Regions from separate parts of the Candidatus Aciduliprofundum sp. HYA1 genome, predicted to be linked through region 2. Evidence: riboswitches for the same ligand, from Rfam matches in the RefSeq annotation. Region 2 holds a riboswitch; the other holds the start of a gene.
The links. Region 2 has a riboswitch for fluoride ahead of AC0S1O_RS00580 (respiratory chain complex I subunit 1 family protein). Riboswitches for the same ligand answer to the same signal wherever they lie in the genome.
Positions count from the first base shown of each region.

Region 1: another riboswitch for fluoride. It lies ahead of AC0S1O_RS01335 (hypothetical protein); the one in region 2 lies ahead of AC0S1O_RS00580 (respiratory chain complex I subunit 1 family protein).

Region 1 covers NZ_CM149694.1:231,352-234,807, reverse strand. The annotation lists gene AC0S1O_RS01355 (hypothetical protein) at 1-622, opposite strand, end outside; gene cyaB (class IV adenylate cyclase) at 633-1,139, opposite strand; gene AC0S1O_RS01345 (hypothetical protein) at 1,111-1,308, opposite strand; gene ppa (inorganic diphosphatase) at 1,334-1,846, opposite strand; fluoride riboswitch at 1,917-1,978, shown strand; gene AC0S1O_RS01335 (hypothetical protein) at 1,988-2,341, shown strand; gene AC0S1O_RS01330 (hypothetical protein) at 2,286-2,684, shown strand; gene AC0S1O_RS01325 (MFS transporter) at 2,722-3,456, shown strand, end outside.
Region 2 covers NZ_CM149694.1:94,494-97,949, forward strand. The annotation lists gene AC0S1O_RS00575 (hydrogenase) at 1-509, opposite strand, end outside; gene AC0S1O_RS00580 (respiratory chain complex I subunit 1 family protein) at 506-1,465, opposite strand; fluoride riboswitch at 1,482-1,542, opposite strand; gene AC0S1O_RS00585 (aldehyde ferredoxin oxidoreductase family protein) at 1,620-3,428, shown strand; gene AC0S1O_RS00590 (DUF3783 domain-containing protein) at 3,433-3,456, shown strand, end outside.

The DNA of each region.
Region 1 (3,456 bases), 140 kb from region 2:
CAATAATCTTTCCATGGAAATTTGCGGTGGTGTAATAACTTACGTTCTCTTCCTGCTCAAGGGGTATATAGGGAAGGGGCTTTGAGTAATTTATCTTCAGATATATATCGTATTTCAAGGAGTAGTCGTTTCTCTGCACAACTCTCCCTGCGAACGGTAGGGTATAAATGATCTCGCCCCGAACCTTCTCTGGGTGCTTTGTGTAGAGGTGGATGCCTACCTCCTTTATACCGTAAAAATTCTGGGTTTTGCCCTCGTGCGTTGTATTGTATCTCTCAAGAAGAAAGTATCCCTCGTAGTTAATCCATCTTTGAACAGTTAAATTTTCCCACACCATATTCTGTGATATCCGAGCCATATCCAATTTTCCGTTCAGGTACGAGTTTGAATAGAACATCCCGGAGAACGAGCAGTTGTACATATTCCCGTGCATCTTCGGATACTCTATATATATGCCCAGAACCCTTGCTCCCATCGCAACTCCCGTGAAATTCTCACCTTCCAGATCCTTCCCGAAGTTAAGAGACCAGAGGTATCCGTGTCCCTGGGGTGAAGCCCCTGCATTGGTAATCAGGGAGAGTGCCAAGATCAGCAGGAAAATGGTAAAAATTCTTTTTTTCATACTCTTCACCTCATCTTTCTTTTTCAAGGAGCATTTCCAGATACGATTTCGTGATGAACACCTCTATTTTCAGTTGTCTGGCAAGGGCTAGGACCCTATCCCTGCACGGGTCATACTCACCTATGCATTCAATCTCCACAAAATTGCCCAGATTCTCCACATCATCCACGCATACGGTTAGTTCTCCCAAAGAATAATATTTCCTTCTCTTCCTAACAGAGGCAACAAATCTGAATCCTAGTTTTTCAAGCAGATACCTCGCCTCCCGCGCATCCCCAATTTTCAGATTGATCTCCTCTCTGCTCTTCGTTTCCTTATCCACTTTTGGTCCCTTGTAGGTTAGCGTGCCATCGTTTCTTATGCGCAGTGCCTCATCCGTCTTGCTAAAATCCCTGCAGGGATGATTGAAGTACAGGTCCTCCTCCTCCACAACTCTCGCCAATCTCGCACCCATATTCAAAATCTCTCTTTCAAGAGATTCGAGATCATCAATTCTTGCCTTTATCTCTACTTCCATCCTTCCTCATCTCCCTGAGCCAATCTTCGTATTCATCCTCTTCAATCTCCACAACAAGTGAGCCAATATACCCGCAATTCTCACATTTGAACTTCTCCCCGGTGACCATTCCTGCTACGTAGTGAATTCTCGTGCTTCCACAAACGGGGCATATCTTTATTTTGGCCACGGGTTGGATAGGGATGTTTGAATATTTATTTTTTCCCTCTTCTCTCAATGGCTTTCATTATGGCTCTCTTTGCCTCGTCAACCCCCTCAAATCCTATTATGCGAACCCACTTGTTCTTCTCAAGTTCCTTGTAATGTTCAAAAAAGTGCTGAATCTGCTCAAGTATGCTTGGGGAGAGGTCCTCTATGCTCTTAACCTCCGCACTCCTTGGGTCCACATCGGGATGCGGAACCGCCAGAATCTTTCTGTCTGGTCCGTGCTCGTCCTCGGTTACAAGCATTCCTATGGGTACTGCCTTGACGATTACCCCGTGGGGAAATGAATCGTAGGATATGATCAGGCAATCAATGGGGTCATTATCCTCTTCAAGGGTTTCAGGTATGAACCCGTAGTTGAAGGGGTAAAATGATGCGGTGTGAAGCACTCTATCCACCTTTATCACGTTCATCTCAAAATCGTACTCACACTTTATATTGCTCCCCTTGGGTACCTCTATGAAAACGTAAATATCTTCCGGCGAGTTCTCTCCAGGTTTCATGGGCTCTCAATGCTCTCATCGTATTTTATTTTCACGTTTTTGGGTTAATTATTTATACCATCATTTATTGGTGAAACCCGGTGATGGGGCCCACCACAATCGCCCGACGGGGCTGATGGCTCCTTTTAAAAGGTGGTCCCTATGGAGGTAGAGGTTCCAAAGGATGTGTTTGAGAAGATTCGCAATATGCGGGAGGATGATTTGAACAGGTTTCTCTATGAGAGGGTGGCCTCTCTGAAGAGGTATCTTGATATGAACGACGAGGAAGCGCTTTTGAGGAGAAAAAGAGAGATAGAGGACAGAATAAGGAAAATGAAGAATGAAATAGCAGAACTCACCGAGTTCTGTGAGAAAGCCCTGAGGGATCAGGAGAGAATGTCCATCTGGATTGATGAACTTGATATTGAGAACAGAAACCTTCTTGAGGAGATGAGAGGAAATGGAGATTACATTTCGAGCGGGAAAATTAAAAAGGAAAAGGTTCAGGATCGATAAAAGGGCCTCTGAGATAATAAGGGAGGTATCCTCCGTTTACAATCTTCCGGAGGAGGAAGTTGTGCTTATGGCGCTCACAGAGCGGTGGGAGAGGGAATCCAAGAACGAGAGGATTGAAAAGCTGAGAAAGGATATTGATGCTCTCCTTGCCGAGATGTTCGAACTTGAGGGGAGATGGGCATCCGTGAGGTACAGATCCCATACCTATGTGAAGGAAAACAGGGGTCTGGCGATAGTGCTTGCTGGAAAACTTGGAGAGAACAAGAGTTTGAGAAATTTACTGAAAAAGAGAAGGGCGCATGATGACATCCGAAGGGTGGTTGATTTTTACCTCTGGCTCTGAGGTAAAGATTAAATAACTGCATTTGCATTGTCATGCATTGATACCCAAGGACAGGATGTTCTACAAGTTTGCCGTCTACGGATTCTTGAAGAACCTGAGGTTATTTGAGCCCTTCATACTTCTGTTTTTTCTTGGTGCGGGGCTTGATTTCACAGAAATAGGTGTTTTGATAGCCATAAAGCAGGTATCGGTGTACATTCTCGAAATCCCCACGGGGGTGTATGCAGATGCCATGGGTCGTCGCAGATCAATGCTTATGAGTATGCTCTCCTACATGATATCCTTCTCCATATTCTTCCTCTTCTCCAGTTTCTGGCTGTTCGCTCTTGCCATGGTCCTCTATGCCCTGGGTGATGCCTACAGAACAGGTACGCATAAGGCGATGATTTTGGAGTATCTGAAAATAAGGGGCATATCTGATAGGAAGGTTGAGTACTATGGTGCCACCCGCTCGTTCTCTCAACTCGGCTCGGCTCTCAACGCCCTGCTGGCAGGGTTCATTGTATTTTACACTGGAAATTACAGGGACATATTCATAATAACAATAATCCCATATGTTCTCAACTTCATAAATCTAGCCACATACCCGAGGATTTTGGATGGCGAGATAACGAGGGAACTTGGCAAGGGAAGGGTTGTGAGGCAGTTCAGGAGAACAATCTCCGATTTCAAAAATATGTTGAAGGATAGGGTTGCCCTTAGAGCCATTTTGAATTCCTCATTGTTCTCTGGCTCTTACGAGGCTGTAAAGGACTATCTGCAGGCAGTTTTG
Region 2 (3,456 bases):
ATGGGTGCGAGAATCAAACCCATATAGAGAAGCGCATTTTCCTCCACAATATAACCGGAAATCTGGGCTATGGCATTTCTACGCATAACTATTATGAGAAGCCCCAGAAGGAGAAGAACAAATGGTATGGCAGCATTCCATGTTCCCAGAGTTGTATAAATCGCCCTGTAAAACAGAAGTCCCGTCAGGGCAAGAATTATTCCCACAACAAGGGTGTGTTTTGCCTTTGTTTCAAGTTCCCTATGCTTCCACACGGGATCCCTCTTCAAATCCTTTATGAGTATTTCCGGTACAACGTAGCCCCGGAATATGAATGTCAGGGCAGAGAGGGCAATAATCGCGTAATCTCCAAGATAAACACCAAAGGCAAGAATCAGAAATCCGAGAAGTATGGACTGTGCCTGAAGATGCCTAATCAAACTGTGTATGAAATTTTCCGCTATTATCACAAACCCGTAGAGGAGTATGAGCACACCGATGAAATCAATAATTGAGGTGAAGAGAATCATTTTGGCACACCTCCCACGAGGAACAGGGATATGACTGCAAGAAGCGCCATCAGATAGGAGAAGGTGAGATAATCAATTATCTTAAAAAGACGAATCTTGGCAACGCTCATCTCCACAACAACCATCGCAAATATAACAATGAGCATCTTCACAAAAAGAAGGGCCGTTCCCCATAGGACGTTCCATGGAGTGAGGGAAAGGGGAATCAACCAAGGAATTGCAAAAACGTTGATGAACACGGAAAATAGAATGAACTGCTTCATATATGCTCCCCATGACTTGAGGGCATAAAGAGGACCCGTGTATTCCAGCCCAATTCCCTGTCCAATCATCCCGAACTCGCTCATTCCGTGGCTCTCAATTGGCAGTTTTCCGGTGTCAAAAAGAAGGAGGAGGAAGAATGCGGCTATGAGCAGTATATGCGTCGTTGAGAGCATCCAAGAGGGGCTGTTTCTCAAAACCTCGTTGGTCACAAAGGGATTATTTGCACCCGTTATGAGGGCCACACCAAAAAACACGGTGATTAGAACGGGCTCTGCAAAGGCACCAAAATTCACACCTCTCGTGGACCCTATGCCCGTGTAATACGACCCTGTTTTTTCAGCACCTATAACCGAGAAGAATGAGGCAAATCCAAATATGAAGGCTCCTCCCAAAAAGTCCACGGTGGGAGCAAACCATGAGGGTGTGCCAAATACTATGGGCACCACCCACGGAAGAATGAGGTAGGCGGTGAAGGCCAAAATGGGGGCAATTGTGAAGAGCGAGCCCGCATTCTCGGGTATGAGGGTCTCCTTTCTGAAAAACTTTGCCAGGTCATAGTATGGCTGAAATATGCTCATACCCTTTCTCGATTCAAATCTCGCCTCCACTCTTTTCATTATGCCTACCATCAGCGGAGAGAGCAGAAGAACCACAAACATCTGAACTGCTCCTATTATTATCTGGGGGATCATTGGCGTTCACCTCTTCTCACGAAAAGGCGTCATCAGCCATGCTGGCACTTGGGGTGGACGCCATCACCCGAGCACAGGTGCATCTGCTTCCCATATTTATAGGTTTGCATTGACCTGCAAAAATATTTAATATTAGCAATCATCTCAACGCCTGATGGTTACCGGAAAAATTATTCGAATCAACCTTGAGACTCAAAGTGTGAGGGAAGAAGAATTACCGGAAAACACGGTGAAAAAATACCTGGGGGGAAAGGCCCTGGGATACTACATCTTCGCAAGAGAGGTCCCTCCAAACATAGACCCTTTTTACAGGGAGAACAAGATCCTGTTTGTTCCAGGGCTTCTCAGCGGTCTGGCCCCGGGAGCGAGCAAGGTGGCTGTAATATCAAAATCTCCTGAAACAAATCTAATACACGACAGTTACGCCGGCGACAGATTCGGTCCATTTCTGCACCGCTGGGGCTACGCTGCCATGATAGTGGAGGGTAGAGCAAAGAGCCCTGTTTACATCACCGTGGGTGAAAAGGTACAGATCCTCCCGGCTGATTCCCTTCGGGGCAAGGGTGTGTACGAAGTATCTGATGAAATCTGGAAAAAACACGGGGATGGGGCCATTGCGGCCATTGGACCCGCAGGCGAGAACCTGGTAAGATTTGCCAACATAATGTTTGACACGGAGCGCTCGGCTGGAAGAGGAGGTCTTGGCGCAGTCATGGGTTCAAAGAATCTCAAGGCAGTTTTCATCAAACCAATAGGCGTTGAGAATATGAAAATTGAAATTCCAGAAAGGGATGAATGGAACAAAATCCGCACAGAACTTTACCAAAAACTGGATGAAAGTGCCTCTCCCTCGCTGAAAACATATGGGACGACAAACTCGCTTGTACTATCAGGCACAAGGGGGATGAGCCCTGCCTACAACTTTTCAAAGCCATACATTCCTGAGGAACTGGCAAAGAAGCTTGGTGGCGATGAGGCAAAGAAATACGAAATCGAGCCGGAGAGATTCGTGCACGGCAAATCCTGCCCTGTGAAATGCGCAAGATACATTGAGATCGAACACAACGGAAAAAAATTGCGGGTTAAACCGGAGTATGAAAGCATCGGCATGCTTGGTGCGGCCACGGGGGTTTTTGATTTTCCAGAGGTGGCATATCTAATTCACCTTGCCAACGATCTGGGCCTAGATGCCATCGCCGCTGGCAACACAATAGGATGGCTGTTTGAGCTCGTAGAAAGGGGCATTGTGGGAAACGATGAAATAGGCATCCCTGTTAAGGGATTTGGCGATGCCCAAGCGGAAGATAATCTGCTCCGCATGATCGCCTATCGCAAAGGATTCGGAGCAATCCTCGCAGAGGGGGTGAAGAGGGCAGAAGAAATTCTCAACAGAGGAAAGAGATACGCTGTTCATGTCAAGGGCTTGGAAGCTCCGGCATGGGATCCCCGCGGATTGCGCACCTACGCGCTCAGTTATGCAACCGCAGATGTGGGTGCGTCTCACCTCAGGGGCTGGCCATATCCACGCAGTTTACCCAATGACGGTCCTGCCAAGGAACTCGTTGCAAATCTAATTCAATCCAGGGATAAAGATGCACTCTTCGATACCCTGGGCCTATGCAAATTCGTACCCTGGGAAATGAAGGACATAGAAAAAATGCTCTCACCCCTCCAATTTTCGGGTGATTTGAAAAATGTGGGATGGAGAGCCGAGTGCATATCCAGAGTTTACGCCATTGCCTCGGGCTTGATTCCTGAAAAAGACGATACAATTCCAGCAAGATGGTGGGAAAAAGAGGAAGAGGGACCTGCAAGGGGAAATGCAGCATTCATAAACCATGAGGATTTCATAGAAGCACTCAGGGAATTCTACCGTCTAAGGGGCTGGGATGAAAATGGAGTGCCAAAAAGGGAGACACTGAAGATCCTTGGGATTGAGGAATTCTCATCATTTTTAAGGTGATAAAATGCTTCTGCTAATAGGTTTTAAA